DNA from 4 places in the Clostridium sp. LBM24168 genome. Region 2 is predicted to be linked to each of the others. Evidence: riboswitches for the same ligand, from Rfam matches in the RefSeq annotation. Region 2 holds a riboswitch; each other region holds the start of a gene.
What was found. A riboswitch is a leader RNA that binds a small molecule or an ion and turns the genes downstream of it on or off. The one in region 2 is predicted to bind thiamine pyrophosphate.
Positions count from the first base shown of each region.

Region 1: another riboswitch for thiamine pyrophosphate. It lies ahead of thiC (phosphomethylpyrimidine synthase ThiC); the one in region 2 lies ahead of thiT (energy-coupled thiamine transporter ThiT).
Region 3: another riboswitch for thiamine pyrophosphate. It lies ahead of thiD (bifunctional hydroxymethylpyrimidine kinase/phosphomethylpyrimidine kinase); the one in region 2 lies ahead of thiT (energy-coupled thiamine transporter ThiT).
Region 4: another riboswitch for thiamine pyrophosphate. It lies ahead of ACSVC9_RS08780 (hypothetical protein); the one in region 2 lies ahead of thiT (energy-coupled thiamine transporter ThiT).

Region 1 is NZ_CP196861.1:1,819,750-1,828,164, forward strand. It holds gene fliF (flagellar basal-body MS-ring/collar protein FliF) at 1-1,567, opposite strand, end outside; gene fliE (flagellar hook-basal body complex protein FliE) at 1,584-1,886, opposite strand; gene flgC (flagellar basal body rod protein FlgC) at 1,902-2,333, opposite strand; gene flgB (flagellar basal body rod protein FlgB) at 2,344-2,745, opposite strand; gene ACSVC9_RS09025 (flagellin) at 3,060-3,920, opposite strand; gene ACSVC9_RS09030 (hypothetical protein) at 4,011-4,349, opposite strand; gene ACSVC9_RS09035 (single-stranded DNA-binding protein) at 4,560-4,895, opposite strand; gene thiC (phosphomethylpyrimidine synthase ThiC) at 4,958-6,271, opposite strand; TPP riboswitch at 6,356-6,459, opposite strand; gene ACSVC9_RS09045 (alpha/beta fold hydrolase) at 6,565-7,374, opposite strand; gene ACSVC9_RS09050 (VOC family protein) at 7,873-8,259, shown strand; gene ACSVC9_RS09055 (hypothetical protein) at 8,354-8,415, opposite strand, start outside.
Region 2 is NZ_CP196861.1:3,050,138-3,058,552, forward strand. It holds gene ACSVC9_RS15225 (DUF7922 domain-containing protein) at 1-1,022, shown strand, start outside; gene ACSVC9_RS15230 (PsbP-related protein) at 1,013-1,597, shown strand; gene ACSVC9_RS15235 (Mrp/NBP35 family ATP-binding protein) at 1,715-2,566, shown strand; gene ACSVC9_RS15240 (ferredoxin) at 2,653-2,844, shown strand; gene thiT (energy-coupled thiamine transporter ThiT) at 2,897-3,541, opposite strand; TPP riboswitch at 3,624-3,721, opposite strand; gene ACSVC9_RS15250 (hypothetical protein) at 3,749-3,940, opposite strand; gene nrdD (anaerobic ribonucleoside-triphosphate reductase) at 4,219-6,324, shown strand; gene nrdG (anaerobic ribonucleoside-triphosphate reductase activating protein) at 6,342-6,851, shown strand; gene ACSVC9_RS15265 (ArsR/SmtB family transcription factor) at 6,876-7,241, shown strand; gene ACSVC9_RS15270 (MBL fold metallo-hydrolase) at 7,275-7,910, opposite strand; gene ACSVC9_RS15275 (N-acetylmuramoyl-L-alanine amidase) at 8,061-8,415, shown strand, end outside.
Region 3 is NZ_CP196861.1:364,467-372,881, forward strand. It holds gene addA (helicase-exonuclease AddAB subunit AddA) at 1-3,121, shown strand, start outside; gene pepT (peptidase T) at 3,139-4,365, shown strand; gene thiE (thiamine phosphate synthase) at 4,606-5,223, opposite strand; gene thiM (hydroxyethylthiazole kinase) at 5,214-6,023, opposite strand; gene thiD (bifunctional hydroxymethylpyrimidine kinase/phosphomethylpyrimidine kinase) at 6,064-6,867, opposite strand; TPP riboswitch at 6,960-7,060, opposite strand; gene ACSVC9_RS01780 (DUF441 domain-containing protein) at 7,111-7,575, opposite strand; gene ACSVC9_RS01785 (ATP-binding cassette domain-containing protein) at 7,770-8,415, shown strand, end outside.
Region 4 is NZ_CP196861.1:1,775,522-1,783,936, reverse strand. It holds gene ACSVC9_RS08800 (Acg family FMN-binding oxidoreductase) at 1-125, shown strand, start outside; gene ACSVC9_RS08795 (phosphatase PAP2 family protein) at 209-724, shown strand; gene ACSVC9_RS08790 (flavodoxin family protein) at 746-1,447, shown strand; gene ACSVC9_RS08785 (serine/threonine protein kinase) at 1,714-2,430, shown strand; gene ACSVC9_RS08780 (hypothetical protein) at 2,442-2,741, opposite strand; TPP riboswitch at 2,816-2,914, opposite strand; gene ACSVC9_RS08775 (flavodoxin family protein) at 3,018-3,521, shown strand; gene ACSVC9_RS08770 (hypothetical protein) at 3,518-4,156, shown strand; gene ACSVC9_RS08765 (cell wall-binding repeat-containing protein) at 4,291-7,656, shown strand; gene ACSVC9_RS08760 (hypothetical protein) at 7,734-7,955, shown strand; gene ACSVC9_RS08755 (M28 family peptidase) at 8,016-8,415, shown strand, end outside.

The DNA.
Region 1 (8,415 bases), 1.2 Mb from region 2:
CTATGTCCGCAACTTGATCTGGCTTATCCTTAGCATACTTCTTTATCTCATTTTCAATGTGAGCATCTTCACTTTCCTGTTCGAATTCTACAGGCTTGAATTTAGGTTTAATCTGTTCTGCCGTAACATCATTATCCTGATCCATAATATCCTGTGGATTTATACCTTCCTCTCCAAATAGATCTTCTTCCTCTTCATTATGTCTTCTTCTCCATATAATGAATGCCACTATGCCTGCTATTACAGCTGCTCCTAAAATCGAGCCCGCAATTATAAGCTTTCTCAATCTATCCTGCTGTTCAGCCTTCTGCATAGCATCTATATCTTTCTTTGCATTGTCCTGTGCTGTAGTATCAAAAGGAAGTGATTCCACACTTATGGTATCTCCTCTTGCCGGATCATATCCAATGGCAGATACTGCAAGATTTCTTATGGAGGTTCTTGTGGCATCATCTACATTACCATCAAGCGCAATAGATGCTGTAAGTCTTTTTACACTTCCAGGAGCTCTTATTGTCTTCTGCTCTACGGTAGGTACATCATAATTTCTAGTGACTTCGTTATGGGTGGAATTACCACCATTTGCGGTATTTACGGTAGTATTGCTCATATTGTTGTCAACGGGACTTGTACCTGCATTGTCCGTGCCGCCTGTGTTCCTATCATTTATGGTGTGCTCGCTTACCACAACATGATTCTTGTCATAGGTCTTGCTGTCCTGCTGGACCGCATCAAAATCCAAATCTGCATTCACCGTCGCCTTTACTTTATCCTTGCCATATACAGGCTCAAGTAGTGCAAGAAGTTTTTTTTCGGCTTCATCTTCATATTTTTTCTGAAGCTGCTGCTGATCTTCAGCTGAAACAGATGAATTTTCCAGGTCATCACCCTTTGCATCGTCTTTATATAAATCCCTGGAAAGAAGATTTAATTTGTCATCCACTATTTCCACATTTTCCTTGGGCAGATTTTTCACACTTCCAGATACTAAAGATACAAGTGCCTTTACCTGATCATTTGAAAGCTTCTGCCCTGATTTGAGTTTTATAGTTACAGAAGCACTTCCAGGTTCCGTGTCTTTTACAAATTCAGTATCATCTGGTAGGACCAGATGCACCCTGGCATTGTCAATTTCAGGAAGAGCCTTTATAGTTCTCTCAAGTTCACCTTGAAGTGCCCTTTGATAGTCAATTTTCATCTGCTGGTCTGTTTCGCCGAATTTACTTTTATCCAGAATTTCAAATCCTTGACTTCCATTGGTCAGCTGTACTTCTGAAAGTACCTGCAGTCTGGCTTTGTCCACCTGATCCTCCGGAACAAGAATTGAATTTCCCTCTACCTTTACATCTATCTTGTCACTCTGCAGTTGTTTGTAAACCGCTGCAGCATCCGTACTGTTCATATTTGAAAACAATACAGCATATTTTGTCCTTCCAAGTGTTATTCCTCCAAATATCAAAGCTGCTATAATTCCTGCAGTTATGATACCAAAGGCTATCTTTTTATTTTTACTAGAATCTTTCCATTTGCCCATTAAATTTTTAAAGAATTGTGATAGCCTACCCATTAATCTAGCTCTCCTTCTACATCTGCGTTCTATTCAATTCCTGATATGCATCCACAAACTTATTCCTGATCTGTACTGCAAGTTCAAGTGACATTTTAGCTTGTTCAGCATCCAGCATTACATTATGTATATCCGTTCTATCTCCTTCTATAAAGCTCTGTACAGCGTCATCCGCCTTTATCTGTTCACTGTTTACTTCATCCAGTTTATTCTTCAGCAAACTTCCAAAATCATTTTCGCTATTCACATTATTGGCTGAAATGCCGGCACCTATTTTTTCAAATATGCTGGTATCAGGTGTAAATTCGTTTATTTTCATGTGTTTTTAAACCTCCTACTTTCCTATTTCCAATGCTTTTGAAAACATACTCTTCTCGGAATTTATTGCGCTGACATTAGCTTCATAGGATCTGGTTGCAACCATCATGTCAGCCATTTCATTGAGTATATTTACATTTGGCATGGACACATATCCTGAAGCATCTGCATCTGGATTGGAAGGATCATACACTCTCCTAAAAGGTGAATTGTCTTCTTCTATTCCTATAGCTTTTACTCCCATTGGAATACTTTCATAATTTCCACTGCTTCCCAATACTCTGTTTAAATTCTCCTGGAATACCGCAACTTTTCTTCTATAAGGCTGTCCATTTGCGCCGTGTGTTGTCTCTGCATTTGCCATATTTGAGGCCACAGTGTCCATTCTAAGCCTCTCCGCAGAAAGTCCGCTGGCACTTATCCTCAGTGTATTAAAAGCCTGAATCATAAAATCACCCCTAATTTCCGTTTATCACATTTTTTCTCATATTCAATCTATTATTTTCAAGAGTTATAAGACCATTGTACATTAACTCATTTGCTGCCTGATTCACAGTTTCAATATCAATATCTACATTATTTCCATCTTCCCTCATACTGGTTGAATTATCCACTTTTGTAGTTATAGACCCATAACCATTTCCAAGCTTTATATGCCTGTCATCATTTGTCTTCAATTCAATATTATCCATGCTGTTTTTCAGATTCTCCTCAAAGGTAACATATTGCCGTTTATATCCCTTGGTATTTATATTGGCTATATTGTTTGATATAGCTCTGCTTCTGGCTGATGAAGCATCCAATGCCCTTCCAAGCAGACTGCCTACAGCTTCATCATTTGACATATTTTGTATATTCAATGCAATTTTCTCCTTTCTCTACATTTCTATTATAATATGTATTAGACATTTATTACAAAATTCCTTGTTAAATGCATGTTAAAAGTTAACTTTTAATATAACTTTACTTTTAATTAAACTTATTTGTCAATATAACCTATTTTATCATAATTGTACTCTACATTCTATATTTTTTACATAATTTATGTAAAAAATTTTCTATTATTATGTAATTTAATGTAATATTATGTAATTTGAAGCAAACTATACAAAGCAAAAAAATAAGACACCCTGTCATTAGTAAAATTAGGTATCCTATTATTATTTTATTAGCATCAACGTTTAACAGTTTCCAGTACTCTAAGAACATCCTGCGGAAGCTCATTTGCTTGTACTATCATTGCATTGGAGGCATCTACAATTATGCTTTCCTTGGTATAATTCATCATTTCTTCCGCTACATCCGCATCTCTTAAATCACTGTCGGCACCCACCATCCTCTGGCTTATATCCTGTATACAGTCATAGGTGCTTTCAAATCTATTCTCAAGTGCCCCATATTTACTTCTTATTGAAATTACTTCATTCAGGGAATTATCAATTGCACCAAGTGCCGTATCAATATCAGCATTTTCTACTATATCAGTATTATCCTTGATTGAATAAATTTCAGCAATTCTGCTGCCAGCACCATTGATGTCAGCATCTTTGCTTAGATTCACCTGTGGTATTTTAACAGTTTCCCCCGGGTTGGCACCTACTGGCATTTCCAGAGTTTTTTCCTCGGACAGCAGCTTCAGTCCATTGAATTCCGAACTATCTGCCATGTTATCTATTCCATCCAGAAGCTGGTCTATTTCATTTTTTATTATCTTCCTGTCACCCTCTGTAGTATCTCCATTGCCTGCCTGTACTGTAAGTTCCCTTATTCTCTGAATCATGCTTGTAATCTCCTGAAGGCCTCCTTCTGCCGTCTGGAGCATACTTATGCCATCCTGGGCATTTTTAGCTGCGGCCTCAAGTCCTCCAACCTGCATCCTTATATTTTCACTTCTGACAAGTACACTTGGATTATCCTTGGCACTGTTAATCTTATACCCACTGCTTATTTTGAGCAGATTTGCACTTTGTCTGCCAAGTGCCTTGTTTTGAAGCCGATGCATGATAAGGGCAGGCATATTATAGCTTATCCTCATAAAAAACTCACCTCTCCTGTTTGTTAAAACCAGAATTCCGTATATCTGTATATAGTCATTATCGGAAATACCACAACACTACTTTAGTGTCTATTCTATAGTTTTTTCATAAGGCTCTATCTTTACATACAGATTATATCTATCCAGGGCCTGTTCTTCACTGATACGTCCATTTACAAGGTTTTGATACAATATATATAGATTTGCATTCATATCCGGGTCGGAGCTCTTTGTCTCTTTCATTTTTTTCAATATCTTATCCTCAAGAGACAGATTTTCATAATTAAGTTGTGACTCCAACATATTTAGCATGTCCGAAATCTGTTTTTTAATCATTTTATTATTCTCACTTATCTTAATTGTCTTCAATCCCGATACTATCCTGTCTATACACTGTCTACTTATCAATACTTTATCTTCATTATCCAAATTTGTCACCGTCCTTACAATTCAATTAATATGCCACCTATATGAAAACTCTGAAATAAATCCAAAGATTGTTTTTATAAATTAATATTACCAACAATCCTATATATATGTCAATTGCATATAATTGTCATATATATAGGGGAAATGTACATAAAGTTCATTTCCCCTGATATCAATAAATTATGAAATTTTAGCCAGTTTGTATAAGCCCTAGGCAAGAGTTTCCTTCTTATATTCAAGAAATTGAATTGTATCAGCTTCCACATTTGTATAATACCTTTTGGTATCTCCCTTTATACAGCTCCTTGTAGTTATTTTTCCGCTTACTCCAAGAAGTCTTCCCTTCTTCAGATACTGCTGAAGCTTTTCAGCTCCTCCGCTAAAATAGGATACTGAAATAAAATCAGCCTGTTTTTCTTCTCCTTTTTTGCCTATGAAGTTTTTATCTACTGCCAATATGAATTTTAAAATACTCCTTTTGCTGTTTTCTATTTTGAAAAGCTCAGCATCTTTAGTAAGCCTTCCTATAAGAGTAACATTATTCAAGTAGATTACCTCCCAACTATTTTTTTAATAATTATATCCATGTCGGGAGTTTTTAATCACAATTAATCATCTTTTCTAAGTATATTTACATCTTTTCCACTCATTACCCTGTTCATATTTCTAACCGCACACATTTTACCACACATTGTACATGTATCATCACATTCCGGAGTTGATTCCCTTCTATATCTTATAGCTTTTTCCGGATCTATTGAAAGCTCGAAAGTTCTTTTCCAGTCAAGTTTTTGCCTTGCCTCTGCCATTTTGTTGTCCCAGTCAATTGCTCCTTTTACACCTTTTGCTATATCTGCTGCATGTGCAGCTATTTTTGAAGCTATAATTCCCTCCTTCATGTCATCCAGTGTAGGAAGTCTAAGATGCTCTGCAGGAGTAACATAACACAGGAAATCCGCACCGGAGGCAGCTGCAATAGCCCCTCCTATGGCACTTGTTATATGATCGTAGCCAGGTGCAATATCTGTAACCAGAGGCCCTAAGACATAAAATGGAGCATTGTGGCACAATTTTTTTTCAAGAATCATATTTGCTTTTATCTCATTCAATGCCATATGTCCCGGTCCCTCTATCATAACCTGTACATTTCTCTCCCATGCAGCTTTGGTAAGTTCTCCAAGTGTTATGAGTTCCTTTATTTGAACAGCATCTGTCGCATCGGAGACACACCCGGGCCTGCAGGCATCTCCAAGGCTCAAGGTTACATCGTATTTTTCACATATGTCAAGTATCTTATCAAAATGCTCATAAAATGGATTTTCCTTGTTGTTAAGCACCATCCAGGCATACATAAGTGATCCGCCCCTTGAAACTATGTTCATGATTCTCCTGTTTCTCTTGAACACCTCAGCAGTTTCCCTGTTTATGCCTGCATGAATCGTCATAAAGTCAACTCCGTCCTTTGCTTGCTTTTCGATGACTTTTATGAATTCCTCCTCGGTTATGTCCTTTAACTCCTTGTCATAAAATCCAACTGCATCATATATTGGAACGGTTCCAATCATGGCACTGCTCATATCTATAAGTTTCTTTCTGAATTCCTCGGTTTTTCCAAAAGAGCTCAAATCCATTATGGCCTCGGCTTTCATTTCAATTGCCTTCTTAACCTTTTCAAGTTCAATGTCTACATCAGGACAATCCCTTGATATTCCCAGATTTACATTTATCTTTGTCTTAAGTCCACTTCCCACAGCCTCCGGATCAAGTGAAGCATGATTCTTATTGGCAGGAATTACAGCCTGTCCTTCTGCGATCAGTTCTTTCAATTTTTCTATATCTATATTTTCCTTTTCAGCTACTACCCTCATTTCTCTTGTAATTATACCTTTTTTAGCAGCATCCATCTGAGTAGAATAGTTCATAATACCTTCCTCCTTTTATATCTATAAATTTCTCATAAAAAAATCAGCCTTCCCCTAAAGAAAGCTGAAATATACTCCGTCTAACTCGCAATATACATACTTTCCCTACGGTAGAATTAACTACATCAGGTTCTAAGGTTTGAGATTCGAAAATCTCTCTCAGCACTTCGGCACACCCAGTAAAAATCTATTTGTCTATTTAATTTTATTTAACTACTTAGTTTTAGTTTAACACAACTTGATTCCCTTGACAATCGACAATTTTATATCCTGAAATTAATTCTTGAGCTCTATTATCCAATAAATTTCACTAATTCCTCGTTAAATCTATCTTTCTCATCGTAAAACAAGCCATGCCCGCTGTATTGAAACGGTATTAAGGTTGAATTCTCAATACATTCATTCTGTATTTCCCCCAGTTCAAAAGGCACAATCCTGTCGTGAATTCCATGAAGGATCAATGTTGGAACATTTATTGAAAGCAAATCATCAAACAGCTGCTCCCGCAGCCATGTATCTGCTACTGCAATAGTTGCCCAGCTTGCTGCCTGTAATCCCAAATCCAGGAACCAATCAGCAAAGGATCTGGTTATATGCTTAAAAAAGAATATATCACCAAAATCACTTAGCATTTTAGGTCTATCCTCATATGTTTGATCAATAATGTCAGTTACAATTTTTTTATCAAGCCCGTATGGAAAATTCGGACGCTTGATAAGACTTGGGGCTGCTGCCGCAAAAAACATAAGTTTTGATACACCATATCCCTTATACCTTGACATATATCTGGCAGCAATGGCTCCTCCTGTGGAATGGCCCGCCAGCATAAAATCCTTCAATTGTAGTGTCTCCACCACCTGCCTAACATCATTTGCTAGCGTATTATAATCATACCCTGTAAATGGTTTATCAGATTTGCCAAATCCTCTTTGATCTATGCCTATACATCTATATCCCTCTTTAGGAAGTATATTAAATTGATATTCAAATAAATTATGATTTCCAGGCCAGCCATGTAAAAACACTATGGTTTTTCTTCCATGAGGATTGAGATCCTCAACATAAACCTTCACCCAGGGCTCTACCTCAACATAATAACCCACCAAAATTCCTCCGATATCTAATATTCACCCATACATATTATTCCAATAGATATAATCTTGTGAATATATGTCGACTTTATTTTAGAGGTAATATTTCCGTACAGAATATACTGAGATTAAGAGATATTCGCAGATATTTATAAAAATACTAAGTTATATATTACTACTTATATCTTAAATAAAATTCTACATTTTGGATATACTAATTAATGATGTTTTTACATTCCCTTTCTTTGCCAACCTTCGGGTTGGCTTTTTTTTATATAAAAATAATAATTTGGCTAATACATAAAAAATATAACAAAAACAATTAAAAAATAGCCCCTAGTCAGTCTCTTATTGTGAGTTTTCAGTGTTTCTTTGGTCTGTTCATGCCTTTCCTCACTATGATATCTTGTAAATTATGTTATAATAAGCATTATGCAAAATTATACTCTAATGAACAATATTATATTAGAGTGAACTATAAGTTAAATTAAGAAAGGGAGGAAATATACAATGAAAGCACAAATTAATCTTATTACAATTTGGACAAATGATATAGATAAAATGAAAAACTTCTACAATCAAGTTCTTGAGTTTAGAATTGAGAATGACCTTGGTAATTATGTTGAATTTGAAAACGATGGAGTAAGATTTGCTATTTGTATGAGAGATGTTATGTATGTGTATAGTAGCGAATATAGGAAAGAGTCCTCTGGACAAGGCTTTGAACTTGCTTTTCCATGTGAAAATCCTAATGATGTTGATGAATCATTTAAGAAGTTAATCTCCAAAGGAGCAATTTCTGTTCATGAACCACAAAATATGCCTTGGAATCAAAGAACAGCACTATTTGCTGACCCAGATGGAAATATACATGAAATTTTTGCAGAAATTATATAGTACGCAATCTTCTTATATTGAGTATTATAGGCAGGCAATCCCAACTATAATTTTTTAGGCTATATTTCAACATTATATTAAAACATAACCTATTTTAAACATTAACTGATCTAATTATCGTATCAACAATTACAAACAGCATAAATGCAGAAACAA
Region 2 (8,415 bases):
GTGATATATCTATAGATAAAGTATCTGGAGCGGCAGTTGCCAGAATCTTGGATAATAATATAATATCTGTCATGAGTGGTTTTGCAAGTATGGAAGTTCCTGAATGGAAATCTTTTGATATCATAAAGGATAAAGCTAAGATTAACAGTAAACCAAAATCTAAACAGAATCAATCCATTACAGATAAAAAAGATGATAAGAAGGGAAAAGAATCTGAAAACAAGAGCATATTTGATAAGTACGAAGAGAATATAGAAGCTAAAAAGAGCAAGGATAAAGAACCTAAAAGTAATACTGAACCGGACAATACAAAAGATGCTGAAAAGAAAAATGAATTAAATAAAGAAAAAAAGGCTCAGGACACTAATAAAGATAATAATAGTAATGGTCTAAAACAAAAGTCAGAACAGCTGACAAATAAGATATCTGATCTTGTAGAAAATAAAGACAAAGAAGAATTAAAAAGAATTAGGAATGAACACAGCAATAAAGATATAGATGTTAATGAGGCTAAAGAATTTGAGGATGAAGATGAAATATATGTAGATAATTCATCTATGGAATTTCAGAAAAATTATAGAGTACATGGAAAAGAAGCTAAAGACAATTTTTTTGAGGATCTGATAGAAGGATTTAAAGAAACCTCGAATATAAGTAAGGAGTTAAAAAGATGCAAATGGTATAAGGTACCTGCAAGGTCTATACAAGATATGCAGGATGTGACTAATTATAATAAGTATACATTTGTTTATTATCCTATGACAGCCTATTATAATTATATAGAAAATTATTATCATTTCTTGATTGGATATAAGTATGATAAAAATAAAAATGTAAAATATATAATTTATGGAATACCGGGTACAAAAAATAAGGAAGAGCAACCTTATGGGGGTAGATCTGGCTTTGTAACATGGATTCCTCAAAAAGGTAAAAATAAGTTGGGATACTGGCTTATGTTTTATGACTTTAGAACAGGAACTGTTGATATCCCAGTAAAAGATGACAGTATATGCAGATAGTAACAATAAATAGAAAAAAATTAGGAATTACAATTATTTTAATAGGAATTATGATTTTAATTCTGGGGTTTGCAAAGGGTTTTGAGAGCAGATTGAAGTTTACATCCTTAATTCAAAATGATGTGAATTCTCTATCTGAATATACAGAATTAAATGGTAGGATAAAATATAAGCTCCCATCTGAATGGCAGGTTAGAAAACAGAATATGTTTGGAGATGAGATATTATGCCATACTGACTTTGAAAGTAAGGATGATAAAATAAGAGGATTTTTCCAAGTATGGAAGTTAAATGGAGATTTAAAGACATTTTTAAAAAACAGTAAAATAATATCTGATAAACAAAATCTATATAAATATTACTCCTTAAAAAATATAGATTTAGATAAAAGAAAAGGGTATCTACTTAAATATGATATTACAAAATCAGTTGGGGGCAGTTATATAGGAGAAGAATATTTTATAAAAAACGGTGATGAGTTTTATAGGTTTTCTTTCTTTGTGAAAGAAGAAGATTTTAAGGAAAATATGTCTGATATTTTTAAAACTGTGGTGAAGACTTTAAAATACAATTAAACTGCCTTCCTTTCAAGTTTATTTATTGAAAGGGAACTTTTTTTATTTTAGAATATGCTATAATGTTTATTAGGATTTTTAAGGTATAATATATTCATGAAGGGAAGTAGTAGGAAAATGAGTAATTGTGATGATTGTCCAGGCAATTCAAATTGCAATGTAGATAATAAAAATAAATGTTCGAAGATGGTCCCAAAGTTTGGTCATATCAAGCATATAATAGGAATTATGAGTGGAAAAGGAGGAGTCGGAAAATCAACTGTTACAGGATCACTTGCGATAAAGTTGAGATACAAGGGATATAAGGTAGGCGTTCTGGATGGGGATATAACAGGACCATCCATGCCGCGATTTTTTGGAATAAATGAGGAAAGGGCAAAGATAATTACTACAAATAATAGCCAGGATGTAAAGTTTTCTACTGTGAATACACATTTGGGAATTGAGGTCATATCATTAAATCTCTTAACTGAAAAAGAAGAACAGCCGGTTATATGGAGGGGACCTGTAATTACAGGTGTATTAACGCAGATGTATTCTGACACAGAATGGGGCGATCTAGATTATCTTCTTATAGATATGCCGCCGGGAACAGGAGATGTAGCACTTACTATAATGCAGGATATACCTTTGGATGGAATTGTAATTGTATCAACTCCACAGGATATGGTGTCAATGATAGTTAAAAAGGTTGTTATAATGGCTGAAAAGATGAATATAAATATAATTGGAGCGGTGGAAAATATGTCATATGTAAAATGCAGAAACTGTAATGAAAAAATAAGACTATTTAGTGAAAAATCTGCTAGTGAACAGGCTGCATATTTGGGATTACCACTTCTTGATGAAATACCCATGGATTTAGAACTTGTAAGTAAAATGGAAGAAGGAAAAGTTGAACAGTACATATCTAAATCTCCAGATTATAATAATTTAGTTGATAATTTTATGACCAGATTGAAAATATAGAATTAAATTTTGTGAATATATGTATATTCTTAATAAAATTAACAAACAATTATATTGTTAATTTTATTAAGAAAGCGGTGAATGTTATGAAGGCAGTAGTGGATAAAGATCTCTGTATAGGTTGTGGTATGTGCCCTAGTGCATGCCCAGAGGTCTTCACAATGGAAGACGATGGAAAAGCTGGAACTTTGGTAAGTGAAGTGCCCGGTACTTCAGAGGATTCAGCAGAGGATGCAAGAGATGGATGTCCTGTAAGTGCAATATCCATAGAAGAATAATTTTATAGAGTAGTTTTAAAAGCTGTGCAAAATTTGCACAGCTTTTAAAATTCTATTTATTAATAGAATTATGAAAAGTTTTCTTCTTTAAAATAGATTCCAGCTGTCTAAAGGGAAGTGCAGCTATTATGACTATACATATAATTCCTTCTATTAGCATAAAGCTTCCGTTTAATGATATTGAATATATTACAGGAGACATTCCTTTTGGAGCAAAGCTTCCAAAAAATAAAACTCCGGATATAAAATGACATATGAACCGCATAAATATCGCGGCTGCTGTACCTAGCAGTTTGTGATTACTAAAATAACCGGCTATGCCAAGTGCCATAAAAGGAAGTGGATAATCAAATAAAACTTGTACGGGCTGAAGTATGTAAGGATCAAGAATTAAAGTTATAATTCCATATAGGAACCCCGTTAAAAAGCCTACTTCAGGTCCATATAGAAATGCCATAAGCAATATAGGCACCATGCTACCAAGGGTTATACTTCCTCCCTGGGGGAAATGATATATTCTAAATATTTTAAGTATAGTAGCGAGAGCCAAAGCAATACCTATCTGGGTTATAAGTTGGGTTGAAAAACATATCTTTTTCACTTTAGCAATAAATATAATAATGGCAATTAGAGCTATAAGTGCAAATAGAGAACTTGGATGTGAACTTATTTCTGTAAGATTTTTTAATAGAAACATAATAAAAGATACCTCCTTAAACATATGCTTTGAGGTACCTAAAAAGTAAAATCCAACTTTTATAAAATATAATAAGAATATATTAAATATAAATTAGCTTCCCTACGCTGGTATTATCCAGATCAGGTAAAGGGTTAATAAAATATTTCTCAGCTTTAAAAAGCACCCCTAGCATTAATATAATTATAGTATATAAATACATATAATTCAACAAATAGGAGGTGTTGATATATTTATAAAACTTTTTCCTGTCATTTTCATTTGAGATGGTTCTATATCTATTTTATCGCCTATTTTGCAGTTGTAAGGTAATTGTGATATCGCAATACTTAGTGTTGTTCCATCTATTAAAGCTATAACAGCTTCTGTAGAGGTTGCTTCTATTATTTTACCTTTCATTGTTTCTCTCCTCATAATAAAAGATATTTTTAATTAATTGATTAATGTAGTATAATAATTTAGCATGTTTAAAAATCTTTGGATATAATTATTTTGTGAAATATATAGTTAATTATTCTAAAAAGTATAATTTCGTAATTAAAATAAGATATTTGAAGGCAGGTTTAACTTAGATTTGTTAATTGATGTATGTGGCATTTTATATAAATTGATATTCCAGTAATTGAATAGTATAATTACATTGTTACACAATATATAGTATTTAGGAGGAGCATTGTATGCTACATGTTGTAAAAAGAGATGGAAGAAAAGTAGAATTTAATTCTATTAAAATAACTAATGCCATAAAGGGATCTTCTGATGAAATAGGTTATGATCTAAAAGAAAGTGAATTCATTGATCTAACTCAGAAGGTTATAAGGCACATAGAAAATTTAAATTTACAAGAAATAAATGTAGAGGATATACAAAATATAGTTGAAGAAGTCCTTATGAGAAGAGGATATACTGAAATAGGGTTTGCATATTCCAATTATAGAAGGGATAGAAACAATATAAGGGAAATAAAGTCAGAACTTATGAAAGCTATTGATAAAATAGGAATAGAAACAGATAGAGACAATGCAAATGTTGGAAATAATTATAGTTCTAAACTTCTAAGAATAGCAAGCGAATCAAATAAATGGCACAATTTGGCTAAAATGCCGAAATATTTAGCAAAAGCACATGAAAATGGAGATATATATTATCATGATCTTGATTCTTATAATTTAAGTGTTAATTGTCTGCATATACCTACTAAAGAGATACTTTTGAAAGGATTTAATACTGGTTATGGATATATTAGATATCCTAAGAGGATAGAATCGGCGGCTGAACTTTCATGTATATTACTTCAATCATCACAAAATGATATGTTTGGGGGACAATCTCATCCGGATTTTGATAATGATATGTCCATTTTTATTGAGCCCACTAGACAGGAAATAATAAAAGATTTAAGAGAGCTGGAAGTGGGAGAAGATAAAATAGGTGAAATATCCGAAAAAAAGCTTAGAAGAAGCATAGAGCAAGCTATGCAGGGTATAATTTATAACTTAAATACCATGCACTCCAGGGCAGGATCTCAGGTTCCATTTAGTTCTATTAATTTAGGTATACCTAGGACTAAAGATTCAGCACTTATATGTGAAGTATTTTTGACTGAATATGAAAAAGGACTTGGACAAGGTGAACAGCCTATATTTCCAAACATAATATTTAGAGTAAAGGATGGTGTCAACAAAAAAGAGGGAGATCCATATTACTATCTGTTTAGAATTGCCTGTAGAGTAGCAGCAAAGAGAATGAATCCTACTTTTATGAATATGGATGCTAATTTCAATAAGTTTTATTATGACCAAGGTATAATTCCATCAACTATGGGATGTAGAACATATGTATGTTCTAATGTAAATGGTGAGGCTGGTCCAAAAGGAAGGGGAAATATAGCTCCGACAACTATTAATCTTCCGAGAATAGCAATTATATCTAAGGGAAATTTAGATAAATTTTTCAAACTTTTAAATGATAGGTTGAATTTATCAAAAGAATCTTTAATTCATAGATATAATACATTAAAGAAATTAAAAGTGAAAGATCTGCCTTTTGTTGCAGGACAGAAACTTATGAAAGGAGCTGAAGATTTAGGAGAAGAGGATTCTATAGAACCAATATTAAAACAGGGAACATGGGCAATAGGATTTATTGGACTTGCTGAGGCACTTAAAGCACTCACGGGAAAGCATCATGGAGAAAGTGAAAAAGCAAGAAAACTTGGACTGAAAATTGTAAATTATATTAGGGATTATACTGATAAACTAACAGGAGAGACCCATCTCAACTGGAGTTGTTATGCTACTCCTGCAGAAGGTCTGAGTGGCAAATTCATAGCTAAAGATAAAAAAGTATTTGGGGAAATTAAAGGGGTTACAGATAAAGATTATTATACCAATTCTTATCACGTACCTGTAAATTTTCCTATATCCATAAAAAATAAAATTGATATTGAAGCACCTTATCATAAATTATGCAACGGAGGACATATAAGTTATATAGAACTTGATGACTATCCATCGGAGGATGTAGTTTATGATATAATAAATTATGCTTATACTAGAACCAACATAAGCTATATAGGTATAAATTTTCACATAAGATACTGCAAGGACTGTGGAACTTATGTACATGATGAAAATATTTGTCCTAAGTGTGGAAATAGTAATTTTCAGGGTATATCGAGAGTTACAGGTTATCTTTCATTAGATGAGAGGTTTGGAGAAGGAAAAGTGGCGGAGAGAAAAGATAGAATATCACAGTCTACAGGGAAAAGAATTTATTTTTAAAAGTAGGAGAAAATATTATGAAAGATAAATTTGTTAGATTGGCGGGAATTGCTTACGAAAGTCTGGTAAATGGACCTGGACTTAGGAGAGTATTTTTTGCTCAAGGATGTGGACATAATTGCAAAGGTTGTTTTAACCAATCCACTCATGATTTTAAAGGTGGCGAATTAAAAAATATAAATGACCTAGTTCAAGATATTTCTGAGAATCCTATGATAAAAGGAGTTACTTTTTCAGGTGGAGATCCTTTTTATCAAATAGAGGCTTTTGGCTATATGGCTGAAAAGATTAAAGAACTAAAATTAAATATATGGTGTTATACAGGGTATAAATTTGAGTATATACTTGATAATATGTCTCAAGGATCCGGTATGAATCTCCTTAAAAATGTAGATGTACTTGTAGATGGAAAATTTGATAAAGATAAAATGGGTGCCTCACTTAGATTTAGAGGATCCAGTAACCAGAGGATTATAGATGTGCAAGCAAGTTTAAATTCTCAAAGCATAATATTAATGCAATTTTGATACTTCATATAAGGAAGTGATATTATGGAAAGTAATTCAGAAATAGAAGTCTGTTCTTGTAATGAAATTCATGAGGAATGCATAGATATTGTTAAGAATAGTATGCTTCCCGAGGAGATTTTTTTAAAATTATCTTCTCTGTTTAAAGTTTTAGGAGATCATACTAGGATAAAGATAATATATGCTTTGTTTAAAAAGGAATTATGTGTGTGTGATATAGCAGCTGTGCTTAATATGAGTCAATCTGCTATATCACACCAGCTAAGTATATTAAAGTCATCACATCTTGTAAAGTTTAGGAAAGAAGGAAAACAAGTATATTACTCTTTGGATGATCAACATATAAATCAATTGTTCAATGCGGGTTTGGAGCATGTAGAACATAGCTAGAAAAATACCTGTGTAAATTTTACACAGGTATTTTTACTTTTTATATTCTAATATTTGAACTTTATTTGAGCATGTTAGTTTTTCCTTTAGGTTTAAGAAGTTAGAACTTACATTCTCAACATTTTTCATATGTTTCAAGAAGGTTTCAAGACCATCCAATTCAAAAGATAAAAGAGGAGTTTTATAATGCATAGGTATTACTATGTGGGGATTTATTGCAGAAGATACTTTCGCAGCTTCTTTACCATCTATAGTAAAATTACCGCCTACGGGAATAAAAAGTACATCTATGCTTCCTAGTGCTGAAACTTCATCTTCTGATAATACGTATCCTAGATCTCCAAGATGGCAGACTCTGTAGTTATCTATTTCTATTATAAAAATTGTATTTTTACCTCTTTTAGCACCTTTTATCTTATCATGATAGGATGGTATACCTGTTATAGAAATGTTCTCAAAATTAAAATGTCCTGTTTTGTCTATAATATTTTTACATTTTATTTTTTCAACATAATCATGATCAAAGTGATGATGGCTTATGGTTACAATATCGACATCTCCTTCAAATATTTTGTAACCTATCGTAGTATCAAAAGGATCTGTTAAAATTTTTGTACCATTTGAACTTTCAAGTATAAAGCTGGAATGGGCAAGATATGTTATTTTCATAAAGATTACCTCCTACTTTAGTTTTACAAGTATTATAACATATTTCAAATTTGTAATTAGAAAAATAACCTTTTAGAGTATAATTCTAGTAGATTTTATACTATAATAAAAGTTGTATTAAGCTAATTATGTTGTGAAAGAGGTGATTGTTTGAGAAAAAGTAATTTCTATAATATTTTTGTTATTCTAACTTTTATATTTCTTTTCCTGGTTTCTTTCAAATGCAGTGTGTATGCAGCAAGTAATTATAATGGAGCAACTATAGGAAATAATGTGGAAATTAACAAGGTATGGAAGATAACTTTTAATAAGGAATTAGATGAAAGCAGCGTAAATAGTTCGACTATAGTGGTTAAAGATTCAGGTGGTAATATTGTTCAAACTAATTTGACTGTTGAAAATAATAGATGTATTGTAGATATTGCGCCAGTTGGGAATTACCAATATGGACAAGCATATGACGTAACTGTTAAAAGTGGAGTTAAAACTGCAACTGGGAATATAC
Region 3 (8,415 bases), 490 kb from region 2:
TTGGGCTGCTGAAAGTTTTAACTTGGATAATAATTTTAATTTTGAAACCTCAAAGTGGTCGGGTATGATTATTTCAAATTTAAAAGTTGAGGTTAAGGGTCTAATATATAAGTTAAAAAGTGCAATTGAATTAATACACATGGATTCAGAACTTAAAACATATGAAAGTACTTTTTATAGTGATATTTATAATTTTGAGGATCTGTTGGGATTGAAGCAGTGGAAAGAAATAGCCGAAAAAATTAAGAATTTTAAATTTGATAGATTTGCTTCACTGAAAGGCGTAAACTATAATGATGAAATAAAACAAAAAGTAGTTAAAATGAGAAACGACGTAAAAAAATCAGTGAAACGAATACAAAGTAGTATATTTGGATATACAGATAATATTGCTAAAAGTATAAAGGATATTTATCCTCTTATGAGATGCCTGGTTGATATTGTAAGCGATTTTGAAAGTAAATATTCATCCAAAAAGCGGGAAAGGGATATAGTGGATTTTAACGATATAGAACATTTCTGCCTGGACATATTGACATGTAATAAAGGTGAAAATGGGGAAATATTACCTTCTGATACCGCGATTTATTATAGGAACTTTTTTGAAGAAATATTGATAGATGAATATCAAGACAGCAATGCAGTTCAGGAAGTTATAATAAATATGATAAGTAGAAAAGGTGAGCTTCCAAATCTGTTTATGGTTGGAGATGTAAAACAAAGCATATACAGATTTAGACAGGCAAGGCCGGATTTGTTTATGGAAAAATATAATAGTTATTCTGATAATGACGGAGAAAAAGATAGAAAAATAAAATTATTTAAAAATTTTAGAAGCAGATCTCAAATAATAGATGGAGTAAATTTTATATTCAAGCAGATAATGTGTAAAGAAGTAGGCGAGCTTGAATATGATGAAGAAGAGGAGCTCAAAAGTGGAGCAACATATCCAGAAGCTTCAGAGGAAAAAGGTATATTTGAAAATGAAAGTATAGAACTTCATTTAATAGACAAAATGACAGAAAAAGACAACGAAGAGAATCTGGATGATATTCAAATTGAAGCAAGGTTGGTAGCAGATAGGATAAAGTCACTGGTAAATACAGGAGATGGGGAAAATAGAAAAGTATATGACGGGGACATAAAAAGTTATAGACCAATAAAGTATAAAGATATAGTCATTTTAATGCGTGCTACAAAGAATTGGTCACCTATAATGGTAGAAGAATTGAATAATTTAGGAATACCCGTCTTTGCTGATACATCAACAGGCTATTTTGAAACCATTGAAATAAGGACAATTATGAGTCTTCTTCAAATAATAGATAATCCTATCCAGGATATACCTTTGATATCTGTACTTCGTTCACCTATAGAATCATTTTCACCGGAAGAACTTATAGATATAAGAATTGTAAATAAAAATATTCCATTTTATGAGGCGCTTAAGAGCTGTATGTCCGGCTCTTCAGAGGAGTGTTCTATAGATAATATAGAAGATAATCTTAAAAATAAAGTGAATAATTTTATGATGAGATTAAATAATTGGAGAAAAAAAGTTATACATATGCCAATAGATGAATTTCTATGGTATCTATATACGGATACAGGATATTATGGATTTGTAGGTGCCATGCCAGGAGGTACCCAGAGACAGGCGAATTTAAGAATGTTGTTTCAGAAAGCAGAGCAATATGAAAAAAGTAGTTATAAAGGACTTTTTAATTTTATAAATTTTATAAGTAAGCTTAGAAGTGGCAGCGGAGATATGGGTAGTGCCAGGATATTGGGTGAAAATGAGAATGTAGTCAGGATAATGAGTATACACAAGAGCAAGGGACTTGAATTTCCTGTAGTTATTCTGGCAGGGGCGGGCAAGAATTTCAATATGATGGATATGAATAAACCAGTGCTTTTCAATGAACAATTGGGACTCGGACCTGATTATGTAGATCCTGAAAGAAGAATACGATACCCTACTGTCATAAAGCAGATGTTGAAGAGCAGAATTAAAATTGAAACTCTTTCAGAGGAAATGAGGATACTCTATGTAGCTTTTACGAGGGCGAAGGAAAAGCTTATTATAACAGGTATGGTGAACAATCTTGAAAAAACTTGTAGAAAATGGTGTGAGGAGTCAATTGTTGATGAACATAAGATCCCTGAATATGCACTTTCTAATGCACATAATTATCTTGACTGGATAGGAGATGCTCTTGTCAGACACAGGGATGGTGAGACCATCAGGAAAGCAGCTTCTTACGAAGCTGATGCTGATTTTATATTAAATGATTGTTCAAAGTGGAGTATTGATTTGTGGAAAAAAGAGGACTTTTTTAAAGAGTCAGAGGATGATTCTGAATACGATATGATAAATCATATTAAAGAGAGGGCTGCAGATGAGGATAGGAGCGAATACTATGAAAAAATAATTGAGAGGCTCAACTGGAAATATAAATATTATGAAGCTTCTAAAATTCCTGCAAAATTTTCAGTATCGGAATTGAAAAGGAAGTTTGAAATTATTGACAGAGAAGATAGCGGGGAATTCATGGAAGGCATAAATCTCAAAAGACCACATTTTATTGATGGAGAAAGCAGAATATCTCCCGCTGAGAGAGGAACACTTGTTCATCTCGTCATGCAGCATATAGACATACATAAGATTGATTCAGAAAGTGCTGTAAAGCAGCAAATACAGAATCTTGTAGCCAGAAAATTTATTACTGAAGAGGAGAGTAAGGTAATTTCTGCATATAAAATATTTAGATTTTTTAATTCTAATCTTGGTATTAGAATGAGGAAAGCTGAAAATTTATATAGAGAAATTCCATTTTATATGCAGACAGACAGTGGAGATATATATGAGGATTTACCTGAATACATAGGTAAGAAGGAAAAAGTAATTATACAGGGAATAATTGACTGCTATTTTAAAGAGGAAGACGGGATTGTACTTGTGGATTATAAAACTGATTATGTAGAAAATCCTGAAATTATTAGGGATAGGTATAAAATACAAATTGACTATTATTCAAAGGCACTTGAAAAAATGACGGACATAAAAGTTAAAGAAAGGTATTTATATTTATTTCATAAAAATATGCAGCTTGAGATTTAATTATGGGAGGGATTAAAATGGAAAAAGTAGCTGATAAATTTTTAAGATATGTTAAATTTGATACTAGATCAAGTGAGGAATCTGACAGTGTTCCGACTACTGAAAAACAGCTAAAACTTGGCAAACAGCTTTCAGAAGAGTTAAGAGGCATGGGAGTCGAGAATGTATCTTTAGATGGAAATGGGTATGTAATGGGTACACTGAGAGGTAATGTAGATGGGAAGGCACCGACTGTAGGATTTATTTCCCATATGGATACAAGTCCTGAAATCTCAGGAAATAATGTAAAACCAAAAATAATTGAGGATTACGATGGAAAGGATATAATCCTAGATGATAATGGTAATATAGTATTGAAAATTGAAGATTTTCCGGAGATCGTAAAATATAAAGGCAAGACCTTAATAACTACAGATGGCAATACATTACTTGGAGCAGATGATAAAGCTGGTGTGGCAGAAATAATGACGGCAGTGGAATATATTATAAATCATCCTGAAATGAAACATGGAGATATTAAAATAGCTTTCACACCGGATGAGGAAGTTGGAAAGGGTCCAGATCATTTTGATGTTGAAAAATTTAATGCCAAATTTGCATATACAATAGATGGAGGTGAACTTGGAGAACTGGAATTTGAAAATTTTAATGCAGCGTCTGCCAAAGTTAAGATTAAAGGTAGGAATGTGCATCCAGGATCTGCAAAGAACAAAATGATAAATTCAATACTTATTGCCAGCGAATTTATGGAGATGTTTCCCAAGGAGGAGACCCCTGCAACTACAGAAGGATATGATGGATTTTACCATATTGTTTCTATAAATGGTGAAGTGGAGGAAACGGATTTATCTTATATAATAAGGGACTTTGACAGAAATAATTTTGAAAGAAGAAAAAAATTTATTGAGAAGTGTGCATCTGTGATTTCCAATAAATATGGTAGAAATATTATAGAAATTGACATAAAAGATCAGTATAGCAATATGAAAGAAAAAATAGAGCCTGTTAAGTATATAGTGGATATTGCAGCTCAGGCTATGCGTGAAGCAAATATAGAACCCAAAATATCTCCTATAAGAGGTGGAACTGATGGAGCGAGGCTTTCTTTTGTAGGGCTTCCAACTCCTAATATATTTACAGGAGGGCATAATTTTCATGGAAGATATGAATATATTCCTGTATTTGCCATGGAAAAGGCTGTTGAAGTTATAGTAAATATAATAAAACTGGTGCCAAGATTATAATTTACTTCAATTCATGTAATAATTTTGCCTGAGATACATATAATATTAAAGTTAGACTTAATATTATATATTTATTACAAAAAGGGGTGAACATGAATTGAAAAATAATTTTATAATAACAATGGATGTAATAGAGGAATGTCTTAGAGAGTGCTTTGAGGGCAATGAGAATAACAAGGAAGAAAAATCAAACTCTGCTAATAAAAAATAACAGAGCTTGTTAAAATTGTCTGAGTATATTTAGTGTATAGCTGTTAACTGCTTTGCTGCAGAAGTTATGTCCTTACTTCCAAGTATTGCAGATACAACGGCTATACCATCTATACCTGTTGAAAATACTTCTTTGAAGTTGTTCTGTCCTATACCTCCAATGGCAACTGCAGGTATGTTTATACTGTTATAAATTTTATTGAGACCTTCTATTCCTATAGGGATATCTATGTCTTTTTTGGTTCCGGTATTAAATATAGTACCTATGCCAAGGTAATCAGCACCGCCATTTTCAGCTTCAACAGCTTCTTCTATGTTTCCGACAGATATACCTATTATCTTATTGATACCTAGTATTTTTCTGGCTATGTCAAGGGGAATATCGGTTTGACCTAAATGTACTCCATCTGCATCAATAGCTTGAGCTATATCTAGTCTGTCATCTATTATGATTGGAATTTTATAATACTGTGTAATTTCCTTGACTTCAAGTGCTATTCTATAAAATTCTCTTGAAGATGCATTTTTTTCTCTTACTTGAACTAAGGTAACTCCACCTAGTATTGCCTCTTCAACGGCCTTTTTCAAGGGCTTTGATCCAATGAATCTCCTATCCGTTACCAGATATAAATTATAATTTATTCCCATAATATTTTTTCACCTTTCCTTAGTTTATCACAGTCCAATTCATATATTGAATCTATTAATTTTACCCTGAAGCTTCCAGGAGCTTTTGCGTATTTAAAGGCTTCCTCAGCAGCTATATTCATTGATAGTATAGCTGCAGTTGCAGCAATAAAATTATCTTTACAAGCTCCAGCAGCTGCACCGCAGAGTGCACCTAGCATACATCCTGCACCAGTTATTTTGGTGAGCATATTTGTACCATTTTGTATTATGGCACTTTCTTTGCCGTTTGTTATGAAATCTTCTTTACCTGTTGCGGCTACAGTGCAATTATACTTTCTGGCAAGTCTTATGCAACTTTCCATTGCTCCTTCGGAACCATCTAAAGAATCCACGCCTTTTACATTTGAGGATTTTCCTGCAAGAAAATTTATTTCTCCTATATTTCCTTTTATAATATCTATTTTGCCAACCTCAAAAATTCTGTTTATGACCTGAATTCTTTTAGGAATAGCAGCGCAAGCTACTGGATCGAGCACTACTGGAATATCATTTATTTTTGCAGATTCTACTGCAAGTATTACTGAAGTTTCTTGTTCTTTATTCAAAGTGCCTAGATTTATATAAAGTGCCTGTGATATTTTTACAAAGTCAAATACTTCATCATAGGCTTCACACATGGCAGGTGAAGCACCATAAGAGAGAAGTATATTTGCGCAGTCGTTAATTGTAACATGATTTGTAATACATTGAACCAGTGGAACTTTTTGCCTTACTTGAAGCAATACATTTAAAACTCTTTCCAAATTTGAATTATTCATTATAATTTCCTCCCAGCTTATGAATTGAGAATTCCAGGTATTATTTATAGGAAATTCCTGCTTTTTTGTACAGTTCTACAAAATGTCCTAGAGGACCTACACCATGGCCTATGGGAAAGGAATTTTCTATAGCTTTTGTTATATACTTTTTGGAGTTCAAAACTGCCTGCTCTAAATCAAATCCCCTGGCTATATATGAGGTTATGGCAGAAGACAAAGTACAACCAGTTCCATGAGTATTATTGGTGTCTATTCTGTTGCATTTTATGCATGATATTTTGTTATTGTACAACAAGATATCATTTGCATCCTCTTGTCTGTGCCCTCCTTTTACAAGTACATGTCTACAACCAAGTTGTTTTATTTTGAAGGCTGCTTTTATCATATCATCTTCATTTGATATCTTTATTCCTGATAGTACTTCCGCCTCTGGTATATTTGGAGTTACCAGATCTGCTATGCTTATTAGATATTTTAATTGATTCTGTGCTTCTTTTTTTAATAGAAAGTAGCCACTCTTTGATATCATTACGGGATCAAGTACTATGTTTTTAACTTTATATTCTTTTAATAGTCTATATATTACTGATATGGTTTTGCTGTTTGATACCATGCCTATTTTTACAGCATTAACTTCTATATCATCAAATATTGATCTAATCTGAGCTTCAACGATTTCAGGAGATGCTTCCATTACACTTTGTACTCCAACTGTATTTTGAGCTGTTATAGCTGTAATAGCGCTCATTCCAAATACACCGATTGCACTCATTGTTTTTAAATCAGCCTGTATTCCGGCACCACCCGAACTATCAGAACCGGCAATAGTCAGCACTTTTTTCATTGCGGTCACCTCTTGCTTTCCATAGTAAATTTAAAATGAAAGGTGTACTGCTGAAGAAGCAATACACCTTTTGAAATCCTAAAATTATGTAAATTATTATACAAAATGTTTCCTACGCCAGCCTTAACTGGATCAGGTTCAAAGAGTTAGATGTAAATCTTCTCAGCTTTTAAAAGCACCCCTACAATATATTACGTTATCACTATTAATTCTACTACAAATAGATAAATTTGCAACTTATATTTAAGAACCTATTTTATGAAAAAGTTTTAGCCCCAGAGCTATCATTCCAGAAGTTATCATGGGACCTACAGGAACGCCACCCAAAAATGCTGCAGCAAGGACTGCACCAAGTATAAGAGCTGGCATAATTTCACTATGTCCCTGTATGGTCAAGTACTGCATTCCCAATCCACTTAGGTATGTAGTAAAAAGTGAAATTAAGAGGGCAAATATTCCAAACCAGGATGTGAACACATTTTTTATGGCCATATATTTTACACTACCATTTGCTATAGGTATTAAAATGGATATTAGTAATATTATCAATCCCCATGATAAACCATTTTCTTGTAGAGACGGAAATACATATTTATCTATATTAAGAAGTTTTAAAATTAGGAGTATACAACTTGCGATAGCCACAGAATTGGCTTTTCCAAGAACTGAAACTGCCAGTATTATAACAAGAATTATTGTTGATTCCACTATTATCATCTCCAAATTTGAAAATTAATTTCATACTATATATTTTTATGTATACTGCATTAATATTATGTTTAAATTACGTTTTTATTAATAAAAACCACAAATTATTTATAAATACTACTTAATATACTTTAAATTATTGCAATTTAATATTATAATTATTTATAAGCTACTAAATTCAAGGTGGAGATTTGATGGAAGATATAGTTGATGTGAAGATAGAAGATATCTTAGAAAAATATCCTAGTACGAAAAATTTTTTTATATCTATAGGAATTAATAATGTCGATACTTCAATGACAGCCAGAAAAGTTATATCTGGTTTAGATGAAATGTACCTTGAAAGTATGGGTTACAACAGCAATCAAATTTTGAGTTATTTTGAAGATTTTATTGAAAAGATGAGGAAAATAAAAGATATGAACAGCTGTAATATTAGATCGGTAACTGTAATAGGAGGACATGACAAGTCAGGAAAAGATGAAGGATCAGAATTGACATTTAGATGTGGGGAAGTAGTTTGTATAGTTGGACGGACTGGTTCAGGAAAGAGCAGGCTTCTTGAGGATATAGAATGTCTTGCACAAAATGATACTCCAACAGGAAGGCAGATACTTATAAACGGCAAAGTACCTGAAGAGAAAGACAGATTTTCTTTGGACAATAAGATGGTTGCGCAGCTTTCACAAAATATGAATTTCATAATGGATGTTACCGTAGAAGAATTTATTGAAATGCATGCAGAAAGCCGAATGATATGCAATCCCTGTGAAATTGTGAAGTCGATAGTAAAATGTGCAAATGATCTTGCAGGAGAAAAATTTTCAAAAGATGCTCCAA
Region 4 (8,415 bases), 1.3 Mb from region 2:
GCGTTCATCAAAACTATGCTCCAGATGGATATACCATACAGATGCTTGTACGTTTGGGTAAAGCATCAAAGGAAGTTCCACAAAGCATGAGGAAAGATGTGATGGATTTTGTCATAATGAAATAAATTTTACATTGTTTTAACGCATCTTGAATTCTAAAATGATACAATAGCTTAAGGAAGACTTCATAGTTTTGGAGGGTAGAATAATGATAGTGCTGATGCGGGAATTTGATACATGCATAATGCTTTTTATCAATAAATACTTAAAAAACAAATATATGGATATATTCATGTGCATGATGACAAAGCTGGGGAATATGGGAGCTATTTGGATTGCAATATCTACTTATTTATTGACACATAAACAATATAGGTATGAAGGAAAAGCTGTATTAATCACTTTGATAATAAGTACAATTGTTGGAGAAGGAGTGCTGAAAAATTTGATAAAACGTTCCAGACCTTTTAATATGGCAAAGAATATCAAGGTGATAATTGCAAAACCTATATCCTATTCTTTCCCTTCCGGTCATACTTTATCATCTTTTGCTGTTGCAAGTGTTCTTTCTGAATATTTTGTAGAATATGAAATAATTTTCATGGGTCTGGCATTTTTAATATCCATTTCAAGAGTATATTTATGTGTTCATTATCCTACTGATATTATAGGCGGAATTGTGATAGGAATGGTGTTGTCTAGAGTGATTTTTATATTCTTGTAATACTTAAGTAAGGAGAATTTTATGAAAATTGTGGCAGTATATGGTACGGAACACAAGGGAAGTACCTATAATATTTCGCGGTTATTTTTGGAAGAACTAAAATCGGAAACGAGTGAAATTATAGAGTTTTTTCTTCCAAAAGATATGTCCAATTTCTGTTGTGGATGTAGTTTATGTTTTACTATAAGTGAAAAATCATGTCCTCATTATAATCAGGTTAATTTGATAAGGGAAGCAATTGAAAAATCTGATCTAATCATATTTGCAAGCCCCGTATATGTTTTCCATGCAAGTGGACAAATGAAAGCACTACTTGATCATTTTGGTTTTCAATGGATGGTACACCGTCCTAATAAGACTATGTTTTCCAAAATGGCTCTAGTTATTTCAACAGCTGCCGGAAGAGGTATGAAATCGGCCAATAGAGATATTGTGGATAGTCTAACTTTTTGGGGAGTGGGCAGGATATTTGCCTACGGCAAAGCAGTTGCAGCTGTTAATTGGCAGGGCGTAAGTGAAAAGAGAAAAGACAGGATTAAAAAAGATGTGGTAAAGCTGTCTGCTAAAATTTTACGTAAATGTCATAATATAAAACCGAGCATGAAAATAAAAATCCTCTTTTATACAATGCGTTTTATGCAGAAAAGATTTACTATCAATCCTGTTGATAAAGAGTACTGGCGAAATCAGGGATGGCTGGGAAATAAACGGCCATGGAAATAAGAGGAAAAATTGATGCAGTATTGTTATTATGGTATTATTAATTTATATTATAACAAATACATGTGTTAAGGTTTGGAGGATGATATTATGGGCTTTTTTTCAAGATCATCGGATAGACGGCGCTATGGAGATTATAAGAGAGGCAGCAGTTATTACAAACGAGAGGGATTTTTAAGACGGCTTTTAAGGGGCTTCGGCTCATTTTCTAGATCCTATTCCGATGACTCTACAAAAAGACGTAAAAGGTACTACAAAAGTTCACGGTCATGATTTCGTTTTTTAAGAAAAAGATATGCCCACCAGGTTCTTTTTATGGTGGGTATGTAGTTGTAAAATTTTTAGGAGAAGGACGATTTGGGATATGTTATCTGGTCGAGTTGGATGGAAGGCAGTATGTACTTAAAGAAATCAAACCTAAAATGGTGAAAAGGCAAGGAAACAAGATCCTGCTTGAAAATAAGATACTTGCTTCGATAAATCATCCTTCAATTCCAAGAATATTTGATATGGTAAAAAATAATACGACTTATGCCTATATTATGGAATTCAAGAAGGGGAAAACCTTGGAGGATATGCTGTTCAATGATATGTATAAATTTAATCGGAGAGAAATTTATAAAATAGGAATTAAAACAATAAATATAATGCAGTATCTTCACGAGAGAAATATTGTGCACAGGGATATAAGAATACCCAATATAATTATAGATGGAGATAGGGTCAATCTTGTAGATTTTGGACTTGCAAGACAGGTTGATAATGTAAAATATAAATTTTATGATGATTTTTTATATTTCGGGCACTTACTTCTTTATTTACATTATTCTTCTTTTGTAAAAAAGTCGAGAATAAAAAAGCCCTGGTATGAAGAACTGGAATTATCATGTCATGAGATAAATTTCATAAAAAAATTATTTGACTTGAGTGGGGGATACAAAAATATTTATGATATAAAGAAGGAGTTCTTGAAATTGTATCAATGAACTATAAGCAATTATTTATTATAAATTTGTATATAGGTGTTATCATTTAATATTATCAGTACATCTTGTAATCCTCCACAGACATCTTTAGTACAACTTTTTATGGAGGATAATTCTATTTCAAATTTATTATCTTTTTGTACAGAATTTATTACAATGCTTTTAATATTTTTATGAAATACAGGTCTGTCATAGGATAATAACCTGCTTGATTTTCCTTCTATACTTATGCTTATATTCTTGTCTTTAAAATATTGAAGGTATTGTTCCAGTCTTTTAATTATATCTTCATTTTCTAAAAAAGTTGTCATCTACTTTTCTCCTCTTTTGTGTATAATCAAATAAAAAAAGTACTTATATGGAAGAATAAGCACTTTAAATCAATTAAGATAATTTGCTTGCTCCCTACGCCAGTATTAACTTAACAGGTTCCAAGAGTCAGGTTTTAACCTTCTCAACCAAAATGGTTCCTCCGCAAACATGTACATATTAATTTTATAACCATTATATCATACTTTGAATATTGACTTAAAGTATTTATTTCACTATATTTTAGTATATATTTATATTACGATTGGAGCAGTAAAATGAAATTATTGATACATGATTTGGAAATTAATGAATTTGAAAAAGCATTTTTCAATTTATCAGATGAAGTAAAAGTTGTTTCAAAGGATAGTATGATACATCACTGCATAGGATGTTTTGGATGCTGGGTAAAAACACCAGCCAGGTGTGTGATACGTGACAAGTATAGTGATATGGGAGAATATCTGTCAAAATGTAGAAATTTTATCATTATAAGCAGGTGCTGCTATGGTGGATATAGTCCATTTGTTAAAAATATATTGGATCGGAGTATTTCATATCTGCACCCTTATTTTGTAATGAAAAATGGGGAAATGCATCATAGAAGGCGCTATGACAACCGCATGGATATGAAGGTATGGTTTTATGGTGAAGATATAACTGAAAAAGAAAAATGTACCGCACAAAAGCTGGTGAGGGCAAACTCCATTAATCTGGCTTGCAGTGCAAATGAAGTTACATTTATTCATGACATTAATGAAATGAAAGGACAGATATTATGAAAATAGCTCTTATTAATGGAAGTCCCAAAATTGAAAATAGTGCTTCTGGTTGTATATTACAGGATTTGAAGCCGTTTTTAGATTGCAGTAACAGTATAATTTCTGAATATCACTTTAACAAAGGACAATTAAGTGTAAAAGAAATGAAAAAATTAGCTGACTGTAATATTCTTGTATTTGCTTTTCCTCTGTATGTAGATGGAATTCCATCTCATTTGTTAAGCTGTCTTGTTCAGCTGGAAATGTTATTTGCATCTATAGGGGAAAAAGAAATTACAGTTTATTGTCTGGTGAATTGTGGATTTTACGAAGGCCATCAGAATAAGCTGGCAATTGAAATAATGGAGAATTGGTGCATGAAAGCAGGACTTAAATGGGGACAGGGAATTGGAATTGGTGCAGGAGGAATGCTTATATCGTTAAAAAATGTACAAATTGGTCATGGACCTAAAAAGAACCTGGAGAAAGCATTTAAACAGCTTGCAGATAATATATTGAAGTGTACTTCAGAGGAAAATATATTTATTACAGCAAATTTTCCGAGGTTTTTATATAAACTTGCTGCAGAAATGGGATGGAGAAGGTTAATTAGGGGAAATGGGTTAAAAACAAGAGATTTGTTTCTGAAAAAATAAAGACTAAATGGAGTGAAAAAAGACTAAATGGAGTAGTCAGTATAATTAAATATCTGTATAATGATAATGAATATCATTTGATATGGCTTTGCTGACAAATTATATTCAAATCAAGTATTAAAGGGGGAATCTATTTGAAGTTAAAAAAAATGTTAGGATTAATAGTGGGTGCGGTAATGTTATTTTCGACAACTGTTTTTGCAGAATCTTCATATTCTTTAAACCAAAAAAGAATTTTTGGAAAAGATAGATATGAAACTTCATCACTTATAAGCAAAAATGGTTGGGAAAGTGCTTCCAGTGTAGTAATATGCAATGGAGAAAATTTTCCAGATGCACTTTGCGCCTCATCTCTTGCAAAGAAGTATAATGCACCAATTCTACTTACAAGTAAATCAGGTTTAAGTGAAAGTACAAAGGAAGAATTATCAAGGTTAAATCCTGATAAAGTGGTAATTATAGGTGGAAATGGAGTTATATCTGACAAGATAATATCTGAAATAAAAACTGCAGTACCTAAGGCTAGTGATGTAACAAGACTAGGAGGAACTACAAGATACGATACTTCAAAAATAATTGCGGATAAAGTTGGAAAAAGTTCTTCGGTAGTGTTGGTTTCGGGAAAAGCTTCATCAGATGCACTTTCTATAAGTTATATAGCTGCTAACAAGGGCATGCCTATTCTATTAGCAGATAGAAGGGAAGATGTATTAGAGTATTCAAAAAATAACAGTGTAGAAAAAGCCTACATAATAGGGGGAGAGTCCCTAGTATCAAAAGATATAGAGGGCATATTTAAAAATACCGAAAGAATATATGGAAAGGACAGATATGAAAGCAACCAAAAAATACTTGACAAATTTAAAAATGATATAAATTTTGGTAGTGTATATCTTGCCTCTGCCCAGTATAATGGAGTGGATCAATTTGCAGATGCATTATCTGTTTCAGCTCTGGCATCTAAAGATTGTAACCCTATAATATTAGTAAATGGTACTATAAATAAAGATACAGTTAATATAATAAAATCCAAAGTTGATAAAAACAGCAAAGTAATAGCAATAGGAGGAACTCAACTTGTATCTGAAAATATAGTGACTGCTTTAGTTAATATAAACTCTTCTATTGAGAATGATAATCAAGGGAATTCAGGAAGTTCTAGTGACGGTGGAGGTGGAGGCTCTTCTGGTAGTAATTCATTTGCAGGAGGAAATGGTACTGTATCTTCTCCATATAAAATTGCCACTGCAGCTCAGCTCAGTAAGGTGCGAAGTTATTTAAACAAAAACTTTATTCTCACAGCAGATATTGATTTATCCAGCTATGCAAATTGGGAACCTATTGGTGCTTTTAAGCCTCTATCCGATAAACCGGAGGATGCAGAAACACCAGATCCTAAGGTGGCATTTAGAGGCAGCTTTAATGGTAATGGACATACGATTTCCAATTTAAAGATTGACCGTAAAGATATGGCAATAGGTTTATTTGGCTGCATCACTCAAAATGAAAATAAATCCAATGTCATTCATGACTTGACTGTGAAAAATGTAAATGTAACTGGATACAGTGATTTAGTTGGAGGGGTAATAGGACATCAGGCAGCGGGATCTCCAATAGAAAAAATTGAACTCATTGGTGACAACAAAATCACTGGAAATGACAAAAGTGCCAACGTAGGTGGAATTGTTGGTGGTACAATGAATTCTAATATCACCGATTGTAAAGCACAGGCAGATATAATTATTAATGGTGATGGAAATAATTTAGTAGGAATATTAGCTGGAGGTCTTGGAAATTGTTCTTTAAGCGGTTGTAGTGCTAAAGGCAGTATTACTGTTAATGGAAAGGAAGCTTATTCTATAGGTGGATTAGCAGGATGCGTTCACGAAGGGGCATATGTAAAGAACTGCAGTTCAGATGTTACTATTTCTGCAGCTGAAAAGAATTTTATGATTGGTGGCCTGATAGGACATGCAGGAACCTTTGATGAAAATAATCCTACTGTAATTTCAAACTGCACTGTAAAAGCAGATATAACTGCACCGGAAAGTGCTTCACGCATAGGTGGTGTGGTAGGCAGCGGTTTTTATATAGAAGGCCTTGATTACTATCCTACTCCTTCTGTGTATACAGTTGAAAGTTGCAGTGTTGAAGGCAGTATTACCGGAGGTAGGGAAGTTGGTACTGTTGCAGGTTATGCCTATAATTCTACCGTGAAAAATTGTACAAGTACCATGACTATTGATGGCAATGCAGGCGGAATGCAGATTGGAAAGGCCGATACCGAAGCTTCACTATTTGCAGGGGGCAGCGGCACAGAAGCTGATCCGTATCAGATTGCTACTGCTAGTCAGTTGAATAGAGTGAGAAGATATTTAAATAAGAGTTATGTATTAACGGAAGATATAGATTTGGCAGGTTATGCAAATTGGGAACCTATTGGCATCTTCAAAGCTGTATCTGACAAACCGGAGGATGAAGAAAATCCTGTTTTAAACCTTGCTTTTTCAGGTACTTTTGATGGTGGCGGACATAAAATTTCAAATATCAATATCTCAAGAAGTGATGATTCAGGCGTAGGCTTATTTGGCTGTGTTGCAGGAGATAATGCATCAATTAATAATCTTGTAGTTGAAAATACTACAGTTTCCGGCAACAAATTGGTTGGAGGAGTTATAGGATACGCTTCATTTAAAAATGCTGCAGAATCAATTTCACTTGTTGGAGAAAACAATATTACAGGAAGTTTTTTGGTAGGCGGTATTGTAGGAGGCGGATTCTGTGATATTAAAAATTCTAATGCAAATGCAGATATCACTTTGATTGGAGATAATGTACAGGGTGCAGGAGTGCTTGCTGGCGGTATGGAAGCATGCTCTTTGATTAATTGCAGTGCAACTGGCACTGTAACTGCAGTGGGAAACGGAAGCTTTAGTATTGGCGGTTTGTCCGGTGCGGCACAGGAAAGTCCATCTGTGGAAGATTGTAGTGCAGATGTAACAATAACCGTTGGAGAAAACAGCAGTATGACTGGTGGACTTGTAGGAAATGCAGGTACTTATGACATAGAAAATCCAACGTTTATTAAGAATTGTTCTGCCAATGCTTCTATCAAAGCAGCAGACAGTGCTGAAAGAATAGGTGGTATAGTAGGAGGAGGTTTCTATCTTGATGCATATAAAGAGTACAGACCAGTTCCTACCGTTTACAAGGTAGTAGATTGTAAGACTTTCGGCAGTATTGAAGGCGGTAAGATTGTAGGTACTATTGCAGGTCATGCCTATAATTCTACGGTAGAAAACTGCACAAGTACTATGACTGTTAACGGAAATGCCAATGTACCACAGATTGGAAAATCAGAAACAGAAGATATTGAATTATTTGCAGGTGGAAGTGATACAGAAGCTGATCCATATCAGATTGCTACTGCTGATCAGTTGAATAATGTAAGAAAATATTTAGATAAACATTTCAAACTGATAGCAGATATTCTAATTTAAATACAAACAGCAAAGGTTCTGTAGGAGTAGGAATTATAGGAACTACTACAAGTTCTGCCCTGGTAAAAGATCTTAAAATGAAAAATGTAACAGCTGAAGGTACGATAATCTCCAAAGGAAGCAATGCTATGGGCCTTGGTGGAGTAGGAGGCTGCCTTGTTGGTTCAGGCCTGTACATGAATAAGTACGATATGGAAAGTAGATTTATAATTTCTGGTTGTGAAGTTAATGCAATGTATATAGAGAATGCCTCCTTGTGCAGGCATTCTCTATATGTGTATTTTTATGGTATAATCTAAGCAAATGGGTTAAGTACAAGAAATTTTTCCTGAAGAAATAAAATATCTAAGGAGCAAGCTATGAAAAATAAATATAGAGTTTTAATACTTATGTTTTTAATAATAAGTTGTTGTTCTTTTTTAGGTTGTAGTAAGTTATCTTTTAGTGATAAAAAACAATCAACGACAGCATCCAATGATTTATTAGAGGAATCAAATCAACAGTTAATGATGAATACTATTAAGGTACTGGCTTCCAGTAATAGACAGGCTGGTTCAAATAATGAGAAGAAAGCCTGTGAATATATAAAAAATAAAATCCAGTCCTATGGATATGAAACGCAGATACAGACATTTTCTAGTTCTATCCTTGAAGAAAGTAATAGAGGAGGATTAAGCACAAGTCAGAATTTGATAGCAGTTAAAGAGAGCAATTCAAATAATAAAGGTGTAATAATTATTTGTGCACATTATGATTCTG